Regions from separate parts of the Brevibacillus sp. NL20B1 genome, predicted to be linked through region 3. Evidence: predicted binding sites of a transcription regulator. Region 3 holds the regulator's gene; each other region holds the start of a gene.
What was found. Region 3 encodes LexA, which represses DNA repair genes until DNA is damaged. Its sites were predicted from a motif close to CGAACATATGTTCG; they were not measured.
Positions count from the first base shown of each region.

Region 1 (3,280 bases), on a different contig from region 3:
TGTCACATTTGGAAGTTCAAACGAAGAGTCCTTGACTTGATTATTCGCTGCAAGATTGGGGGAAATAATTTTCCCTTGTTGGTCGATCATATCAGCAGGGAAGCTGCCTATTTCATGAATCGATTAGAGCAATTAAATACGGGAACCCTTGATCCCTTGCCCGATGCCATCATTAATGAAAATGTATTTTTCCTCAGAATCATGGCAGACCACGCCAAATTTATCAACCACTTGCTTGATCCTTCCGAAAGAAAACTTGTCGAACAGGCTCGTGAGTTTAGCCATGACTTTGATCAACTCCTTTATCAAGCGATTGACCTCAACTCCATGCGGCCTCAGTCACAAACCCTTCCTCTCCTTGAACAATTTGTCGATCAAAATCGCGTTTCCGTACGTCAATTGCGCGACTTCAAGAAGACAGCACGTGAACTGATTGAGGCATGCAGAATAAAAAGCATAATCCCGCCGCTGCTCGCTGATCACGTATTCAGAGAAGCATCGCGCTTTCTCGAAATCCTGGATGCATTTGAGGTGGCTTTGTCCTCCTCGAAATAAAGAGAACGTCATATCGGTCTGTAAGCATGATGAATCCACCCCCACCCCCATAATGGGGGTTTCAACATTTTACAACATTTGAACCAAGTGAGCTGTAGGAGTCAACCGGTGTACGATTTCGTCACACGCACGACATCCTCGATCTGAATCCACACAGAATCCCAATCACTGACCAGCAGGAACCGTCGTTCGTCAGCGTCAATCTGCTTTACGCTCCCCCATGCCGTTTCAAACACGCCGCGTCCTGCGGATATTTCCCGGAACCATGTAACGCTGATCGCGTAGTCGTACTGCGTAGCGTCATAGATACGAAAACAGTTTTCATCATAGTCGATCTCGTCAACAACCGGTCTCTCTGCAAGCCCTTCATCCGCGTTCACAGGCCCGCTTTCTGTTTTTTTCTCCGGCTGTACCATCCGCGCGGTTCTGAACCAATCTCCTATTTTCTGCCCCATCTAGATGTCTCCTTTCGTTCCCACGCTTCCAACAGCTTGATGTCGTTCGGGTGTGAGCGAACCCATTGGATGTACCCTTCCCGTGCCAAAATGGCCAGTACCTCCATGACACCGGCGCGGCTACGACCTGTTTTCACGCACAGTTCATCCACGTTCGGCGTTCGCCTGCGCCCAACAGAAAAGTTGGCGATGATGCGGAGCACCTTCCGTTCAATATCCTGCAGCACGCTGTTTCACCACTGGAACTGCAGCGAGGATGTTGTCAACGGAGAAGATGCGAAACGCCCGACGCGCAAAACAGTAGGCTTTTACACGCCCCCTGCTGATCTCATGAATTCGGACAGTTCGCTTCGACGTTCGCCCATGGCGATCCAGATAGATGATCTCGACTAGCTGACCGCTGTTCATATAGCGCTGCAGGTACCCGATCATCGTCATTCCTCCTGTATATACGAACATTTGTTTGTATTATATGCGAACATGAGGCGAACATGCAAGAAAAAATGCCCCACTGTCCGTGGAGCATGTGTTCGTTCACCATTGTCAGCCCATTGTGGTGATTGCGTCAGAAGTGCAGCGCTTCAATTGTTTCCGGCATTCTTACGACCGATACGCCTCCTCCAGAATGCGCAGGTAATCCTCCGCCGTAATCGTCCGCACATTGCTTGGCGTGGAGGCGTTTTGCACCGACAGCTCTACGATCCGCGGAAAGTCCTCTTCGCGCACACCCGGCAAGTCTTTCAGCTTTGGAATGTCCAGGCTGTGCGTAAAGGCCTCAATGCCGTCAATCAGCTTTTCGACAGCCAACTCGTCCGCGTCCGCATCGGCGGCAAACCCCATGTAACGCGCCAATCTGGCGTGCATCGGCTTGTTTTCCACTGCATTGAACCGAAGCACATGGGGCAAAAATACTGCATTCGCGACGCCGTGGGGCGTGTCGTAAAGCCCGCCGAGCGCTTCCGCCAGACAGTGCACAGCCGCGACATCCGCCGAGCCAAAACAGAGCCCCGCCAGCAGACTGCCCTCCAGCATGGCGGAACGGGCCTCTACATTTCGACCATCGGCATAAGCAGCCGGCAGTGCGGAGACAATCGTCTGCATCGCACGGGCGCCGAGGGCTTGCGAGATCGGATTGGTCACCTTGCAGGTATACCCCTCGATGGCGTGAACCAAGGCGTCGACGCCGGTGGCAGCAGTGACAGCGGGCGGAACACTGAGCGTCAAACTGGGATCAAGCACGGCCAGCGTTGGGCGCAAGGCGGCGTGTTTGAGCGTCATTTTTCGGTGCGTGGCCGACTCGGTAATGACTGCGGAGCGGGTCACTTCCGATCCCGTCCCGGCTGTAGTGGGAACGCAAATGATCGGGGCAATGTTTGCGTAGGGAAGCCGTCCGTCCGCGTAGTCGGCGGGCGTTCCGCCATTTGGTCCGCACAGCGCGATCGTTTTCCCCGTGTCCATGGCGCTTCCCCCGCCGATGGCCACCACCATGCTGGCACCTGTGTCACGGAATTGTTCTGCTCCCGCCAAGCATTCCGTATCCCGCGGATTTTGGCTGAGCGACGCAAACAGCGACACGGCAAAACCCGCTTCCTGCAGAGCTGTCTGGATCGGTTCAACCAGGCCCGCGCGGATCACGCCGGGGTCACTGACCAGCAATATGGACGAGCCGACCTGCAGGGAGTGCAGCAGTTCCGGCAGGTGGAGAGCCTTGCCCATCCCCATTTCAATACGCGTGGAGCAATTGTAGTGAAAGGCATTCATCCGGTTTCCCCCCGATTTTTACAAGCTCGTGACAGTACCATCATAACTGGCAGGAAAAACGGATTTCCACACAAAATTTGAAATATTCCACTTATTGAGGCGAACAATTATGTACGACGAACAGAAACCGCCATACGAAAATGTTGTTGCAATTTCTGCAAAAATCGCTTTGATGTTTACGTGACCAGCCAGACAATCTGTTCGTCATACGGTATGAACTCCAGTTCCCAGGGGGGCTAGCAGTGATAAAAAATGGATGGTATGTGATTACAGGTTCCTATTTTGTTACCCTATTCCTTGCATCATGGATGTACACTGCGATCACGAAGCTGCCGATTGATCAACATCGAGATGTGTCAGGACTGGTTTTAGGATCTGTAATGGTAGTCATCCCATATATCGTCGGTGGTCTGTACGCAGGGATTGCTCATAAACGAGGGGCAACAAGAGCAGCCGTGTGGATCGGTATACTCCCTGCCATCGCAGAAAAGGTTCTGATTTTTCTGATC
Region 1 covers NZ_JAGTPT010000002.1:90-3,369, reverse strand. Annotated here, with positions in the region: gene KDN35_RS01765 (DUF2935 domain-containing protein) at 1-555, shown strand, start outside; gene KDN35_RS01760 (YolD-like family protein) at 657-935, opposite strand; gene KDN35_RS01755 (LexA family transcriptional regulator) at 995-1,237, opposite strand; gene KDN35_RS01750 (WYL domain-containing protein) at 1,221-1,442, opposite strand; gene KDN35_RS01745 (iron-containing alcohol dehydrogenase) at 1,611-2,771, opposite strand; partial or broken gene KDN35_RS01740 (hypothetical protein) at 3,014-3,280, shown strand, end outside.
Region 1: the regulator LexA is predicted to act here: its motif matches at 1,463-1,476, upstream of KDN35_RS01750 (WYL domain-containing protein).

Region 2 (3,280 bases), on a different contig from region 3:
TCTTAGAGCTCTGCCTTCAGCTCCAGTATCAAGTCTCGCAGTTCGGCCGCGCGTTCAAACATCAGATTTCGTGCTGCTTCCTTCATTTCTTCTTCCATCCGTTCAATCACGGCCAGGCGGTCTTTCTTCGGCATCTTCTTGAAGTCTGCATGCGGCAGGTATTCCGCTTTTTCTTCTGCCACCCGCGTCGCCTCGATCACTTCGCGGATGGCTTTCTTCACGGTCTGCGGCGTAATGCCGTGCTTTTCATTGTACGCGATCTGGATGGAACGGCGCCGCTCCGTCTCCCGGATGGCTGCCGCCATGGAGTCGGTGATCCGGTCGGCGTACATGATGACGCGTCCCTCGGCGTTGCGGGCCGCCCGGCCGATCGTCTGGATCAGCGAGCGTTCGTTGCGGAGGAAGCCTTCCTTGTCCGCTTCGAGAATCGCCACCAGCGACACTTCGGGAAGGTCAAGCCCCTCCCGCAGGAGGTTGATCCCGATCAGCACGTCAAATTCCCCAAGTCGCAGGGAGCGCAATATCTGCATCCGCTCGATCGTCTTGATGTCGGAGTGCAGGTAGCGTACTTTGATCCCGATTTCCTTCAGATAGTCGGTTAAGTCCTCGGCCATCTTTTTCGTCAGCGTCGTGACCAGCACGCGCTCATCCTTGGCGATCGTGGCCCGGATCTCGCCGATCAGGTCGTCGATCTGCCCCTTGATCGGCCGCACGGAAATGGTCGGGTCAACCAGGCCGGTGGGACGAATCACCTGCTGCACCAGGACCGGGCAGTGCTCCAGCTCATACGGGCCAGGCGTGGCAGAAATGTAGATGGCCTGATTCACCTTTGACTCAAACTCTTCGAAGGTGAGCGGACGGTTGTCCCGCGCCGACGGCAGACGGAAGCCGTGTTCGACCAGGACGTCCTTGCGCGCCCGGTCCCCGTTGTACATCCCGCGAATCTGCGGCAGGGTCATGTGCGACTCGTCGATGATGACGAGGAAGTCCTTGGGGAAATAGTCGAGCAGCGTGTATGGCGGATGTCCCGGCGGCAGCCCCGTCAGGTGGCGGGAGTAGTTTTCGATGCCGGAGCAGAAGCCCATCTCCGCCAGCATTTCCATGTCGTAGCGGGTGCGCTGCTCCAGGCGCTGCGCCTCCAGCAGCTTGCCTGCGGCGCGCAGTTCGGCCAGCCGCTCTTCCAGCTCCGCTCCAATGCTCTGGATGGCCCGCTTCATTTTCTCGTCGCGGGTCACGTAGTGGGATGCCGGAAAGATGGCGACGTGGTCGCGCTGGCCGATAATCTCTCCGGTCACCACGTCAATCTCCGTGATCCGTTCGATTTCGTCTCCGAAAAACTCCACGCGGATCGCATGTTCGCCGTGGGACGCGGGGAAAATCTCCACGACGTCGCCACGGACGCGGAAGGTCCCGCGGACGAAGTTGATGTCGTTGCGGTCGTACTGGATGTCCACCAGCCGGTGCAGCACCTCGTCCCGGCTTTTCTCCATCCCGACGCGCAGCGACAGCACAAGCTCCCGGTACTCTTCCGGAGAACCCAACCCGTAAATGCACGAGACGGACGCGACGATGATCACGTCCCGCCGCTCGAACAAGGCGCTGGTGGCCGAGTGGCGCAGCTTGTCGATCTCGTCGTTGATGCTGGAGTCTTTTTCAATATAGGTATCTGTTTGGGGAATGTACGCTTCCGGTTGGTAGTAGTCGTAGTAGCTGACGAAGTATTCGACGGCGTTATGGGGGAAAAACTCCTTGAACTCGGCGCACAACTGTGCCGCCAAGGTCTTATTGTGGGCGATCACCAGCGTCGGTTTGTTCACCTGGGCGATCACCTGCGCCGCCGTATAGGTTTTTCCCGTACCGGTCGCCCCCAGCAGCGTCTGGTGACGCTTGCCCGCTTTTACGCCCTCCACCAGTTGGGCAATGGCGGTTGGCTGGTCACCGGACGGCTGATACTCCGATACCAATTCAAAACGGTCCATTCCCTCGTTCATCTCCTTGTCACATGTCATTTCCCATTATAGCACAATCGTTCAAAAAATAAGCGGAAATTCGAACAAATGTTTGTCTTCACCCGCAGTCAGCTTCTGCCGATACTGATAATGAGTCTCTACGTATGTGTAAGCGACACACCCGACATGTCAGGGAGGATCGTCATGGCAGGTACAGGAAGCGTTAACAACAATCCATACATACAGCCCAGTTGGAGCTACAAAGGCAAAAAAGAGTTTACCACCGAGATGGACCAGAACGCCTTTATGAAACTGCTGCTGGAGCAGTTGAAAAACCAGGACCCGCTCTCTCCGATGGACAACACGCAATTTATCCAGCAGACCAGCATGATGACCATGGTGGAAAAGATCACGAAAATGGCCAACCTGATGGAGCAGTCCAACAACAGCATGCTCACCCTGCGCGAGTATGAGGGCCTGATCGGAAAGACAGCCACCTACGATTTGCAGCTGGTGGACGAGCTGACCGGCGAAGTGATCCACGAGAAAAAGTCGGGCGTCATCGAATCGGTCTCCATGGATAACGGCAAAATCTACTTCCGGATCGCGGGCGAACAGACACCAATCCCGCGCGAATGGGTGAAGGGCCTGGAGTCCAAAGGCTTGACCGGAGCCGAACTGGACAACAGTCTGAAGTACGCGGACATGATCGGCAAGCAGATCTCCTACAAGGAGACGCGGCAGGTGGACAGGGACGGCAATCCGGATACGACAGACGACATCACCACCATTGAAGAGATCAAGGACGGCGTGATTGTCGGCTTTGCGATGAAAAACGGCAAAGTGGAATTCCAGTTGGACAACGGCAAGACCATCAAGCTGGAAGACGTGGTCGGCATGTCGGTGAAGCCGGACAATCTGCCGATGAACAACACGCTCCAGTACGCGCAGATGATCGGCTACACGATCACCTACACCGAGACGTCCACCAACCCGGACGGCACCACGTCCACCACCGAGAACACCGGCGTAATCAAAGCGGTCAGCATGAAGAACGGCGTCGTGGAGTTCGTCCTGGAAGGCGACAAAAAAGTGAAGCTGAGTCAAATTGTCGGGTTCGAGGCCACCGCGCCATAATCCGGGTGCCTCCCCTCACACAAGACAAAAAAACAGCCGTACCGGCCGAACAGGCTGGTGCGGCTGTTTGACTTTCGCTGGCCCGTTTCATTCACGGACGACGACGCTCCCGGTATGTCCATCCACATAAACGGTCAGGTCCACCTTCGGTTTCACGCCGCAATAGCAGTAGGAACGCGACTGCCGGAACGAGA
Region 2 covers NZ_JAGTPT010000030.1:36,200-39,479, reverse strand. Annotated here, with positions in the region: gene uvrB (excinuclease ABC subunit UvrB) at 3-1,979, opposite strand; gene KDN35_RS17545 (flagellar hook assembly protein FlgD) at 2,154-3,086, shown strand; gene KDN35_RS17540 (YcdB/YcdC domain-containing protein) at 3,174-3,280, opposite strand, start outside.
Region 2: the regulator LexA is predicted to act here: its motif matches at 2,051-2,064, upstream of uvrB (excinuclease ABC subunit UvrB).

Region 3 (3,280 bases):
TCGGTCCGGTAGAAGGCGTCCTTGCTTTCGCCGCTGTAGTACAGGCTGGCAATCGGAGCCCGCCAGTCCACGACCAGCGCATCAAACGTATCGCTGCGGACAATGCCGCGCTTGCCGATATAGACGATGTCCAGTTCGTATGTCTCATCCTTGAGAAAGTCCACCCGGCCGAAGTAAGGTTTGTCTTTCCCCTGGTCTTCCAGATACCGCAGTTCCTTGGCCTTTTTGTACCCGACCACCTGCTTCACGTAGTCGTCGGTCACTTCCCTTACTTCCTCGCGCAGTATCTCGATCTCCCGTTCAATGGCGGACACCGTTTCATCCAGCCGCTTTTGTTCCTGTTCGTAATCGGGATGCCGAATCGTCACGTCCATCCTCCCTTCGCTTCAATCGCGCTGGCGTCAGCCCACATGCCGGCCCAGCCAGACTCCGGCTCCGCAGGCCAACAGCCCAATGCCGACGCTGAGCAGCACGTACGCCAATCCGCGTCCAATGTTCCCGTCGCCAAAAAAGGTGATGACCTCCAGAGAAAAGGTAGAAAAGGTCGTAAAGCCGCCCAACAGCCCGGTGGTAAAAAGCAGGTACAGCTCCGGCGGGAGAAACCCCCGCTCCTTTCCCCAGGCGTACAAAAGACCGATGCAAAACGAGCCGACAACATTGGCTCCCCACGTACCTGCCGGCCAGCCCGGCTGATTCAGCACCAGGCCCAATCCATACCGCACGATTGATCCGACAGCGCCCCCCACTGCCACAGCAAGCCACGACATGCGCATTCCTCCCTGTTCGCTCCGTTTCGTCGTAGAAAAAGACATCCAAGCGAAGCGCGTGGATGCCTTTTTGTGCCAGTACACGTTATCTTAATGTTTGGGACCGTTGTCCTCAAGATCTTCCACATAGCGGATCGATTCCAGGTTAGCCCGCAGGGACGCCTTGACAGCGTCGATGTACTTGCGCCGCAGTGCCTGCTGCTCCTGTTTTTCATCGTCGGTCAGGCCTTGTTCGCGGGATTTCTTGGCCAACTCGTTGATCCGTTTGATTTCCGCGTCGGTTACCACAGCCTCTCCCCCTACTCTCTGTAATGCCGCTCTATTATAACACATCGGCGGCACAACGCAAGCGAAAGGATATACACTGGCCTGCCCCGCTGTCTTGGCTGCCGTCTACTCTCCGACGGGAACAGCCAAGCGCTGTCCGGGGTATATGTCGGAGTTGTCCAGTCGGTTCATCTTTTTGATCGCGTACACCAGTTCGCGCACCTCCATGTCGGCTTCGTCCTGGTGCTCAACGGCAATTTTCCACAAGCTGTCACCCTTCTGAACGGTCACTACCTTCACAGGCACGATCGACGACGACTCCGATGCGAACACAAGTTCTGTCAGGAAGTAAAAAAAGAGAGAGAATACCACGAAAAAGATCAATGCCCCACCGCGTCTCACACCAGTGCGGCTATGGCGCTCCTGTTTTTTGGTGAAACGGTTGTGTGCGGATACAGCATGCATGATACCATCCCCCTGCAAACATACGTTCTATATTCTTGTTTTCATCATAATGCGAACATGTGTTTTGTGTCAAGCGAAATCGAACTAACGTTTGTCGAACGCAAGATCCCATGGTACAATATAGAAAACATGTTCGAGAAAACAGGGGTGTGGTCCATGTCCAAGCTATCCAGCAGACAACAAGCCATTATCGATTTCATTCGCAAGGAAGTCCGCGACAAGGGATATCCGCCGTCCGTTCGTGAAATTGGCGAGGCCGTCGGGTTGGCCTCCAGCTCCACCGTCCACGGTCACCTGGCCCGTCTGGAAAAGAAAGGATTGATCCGGCGCGACCCCACCAAGCCGCGCGCGATTGAGCTGTTGACCGATGGCGACCGCTATCAGGATGACTATGAAGTATCCGTCGTGCGAGTGCCCGTCATCGGGAAGGTAACGGCCGGGCAGCCCATTACGGCCGTGGAACACGTGGAGGATTACTTCCCCCTGCCGGAACACATTGTCACCTCGGACAAGGTGTACATGCTTCGCGTGTCGGGTGACAGTATGATCGAGGCAGGCATCCTCGACGGCGACTACGTCATCGTGCGCCAGCAAAACGTGGCCAACAACGGCGACATTGTCGTGGCGATGACCGATGAGGACGAAGCCACCGTCAAGCGGTTCTTCAAGGAGAAAAACCACTTCCGCCTGCAGCCGGAGAATTCCACGATGGAGCCGATCATCCTGGACTCGGTCACCATTCTGGGAAAAGTCATCGGAGTGTACCGGTTGATTCACTAGGAAAACGAATAGCCCGTATCTTTCCCGACCATCGTCGAAAGATACGGGCTCGTTTTTTCTATGGCGCTGTCAGACCGGCACGATCCGGTGCAGGAATTGCATCTCGCCCCCTTGGAGCATGATCTACAGGGCGGCGATGAAAAACCAGATGATCATCACGATTTGCAGGACGACCTTGACGACTGCGCTGCCGAGAAATCCGACGAGCGATCCCACCCCCGCCTTAATCGCCCGTTCAAACGGCTGGTTGGATACGAACAGCTCTACCAACACCACAAACAAAAACGGCAGGATCAGCATCCCGAACGGCGGGAACAGGAAAATCCCGAGAAAGATACCGACCGCCGCTGCAATCGACGACCACTTGGAACCGCCGTACCGCTTCACGAAGTACATGTTGGTCAGCAAATCGGCGCCGTACAGCAGCACACTCAGCACCACCATCCCCCACCAGAACGACGCCGGCAGCCCGGCCCCCGGTTCGGCGAGGACAAAGTGGTACAGCAAAAACCCGGCCCAAAGCAAAATCGTATCCGGCAAAACCGGAAGAAAAATACCGGCGATGCTTGCGACAAACAACGCCACGATGACAATCCACAGCAGTATTTCCATCGGGCACACTCCTTTCTCTTAGGATATACGGATTACCTCGCCAATCGTTGCATCCTTCTATATATTCTCGTCCACATTTTTGCAGAAGCCAGCCAGGCTGCAAAATTACACGGCCCCATGCGGTTCCATTTCATATTCACATCCGTGCTGGAAAGCAAGCGGATTACTGGTTTATCACTGCCTGGATTCGTTTTTCACATGACTCATCTTGGTCAGTATGCACGTATCAGTAAAAATAAACAGATTTTTCTTTTTCCATAAATCATAATAATTGACATATTTTATCATTATGGTTAATGTATTCTTTGGAATACGTCTGTAAGTGTACGGTCGATTAATACTTAGGAGGTACAAAAGTAATATGGAAGACGATGATATAAGATGCGAAC
Region 3 covers NZ_JAGTPT010000009.1:107,807-111,086, forward strand. Annotated here, with positions in the region: gene KDN35_RS08430 (UvrD-helicase domain-containing protein) at 1-368, opposite strand, end outside; gene crcB (fluoride efflux transporter CrcB) at 402-767, opposite strand; gene KDN35_RS08440 (DUF896 domain-containing protein) at 858-1,055, opposite strand; gene yneA (cell division suppressor protein YneA) at 1,161-1,436, opposite strand; gene lexA (transcriptional repressor LexA) at 1,656-2,279, shown strand; gene KDN35_RS08455 (DUF456 domain-containing protein) at 2,403-2,891, opposite strand; gene KDN35_RS08460 (hypothetical protein) at 3,253-3,280, shown strand, end outside.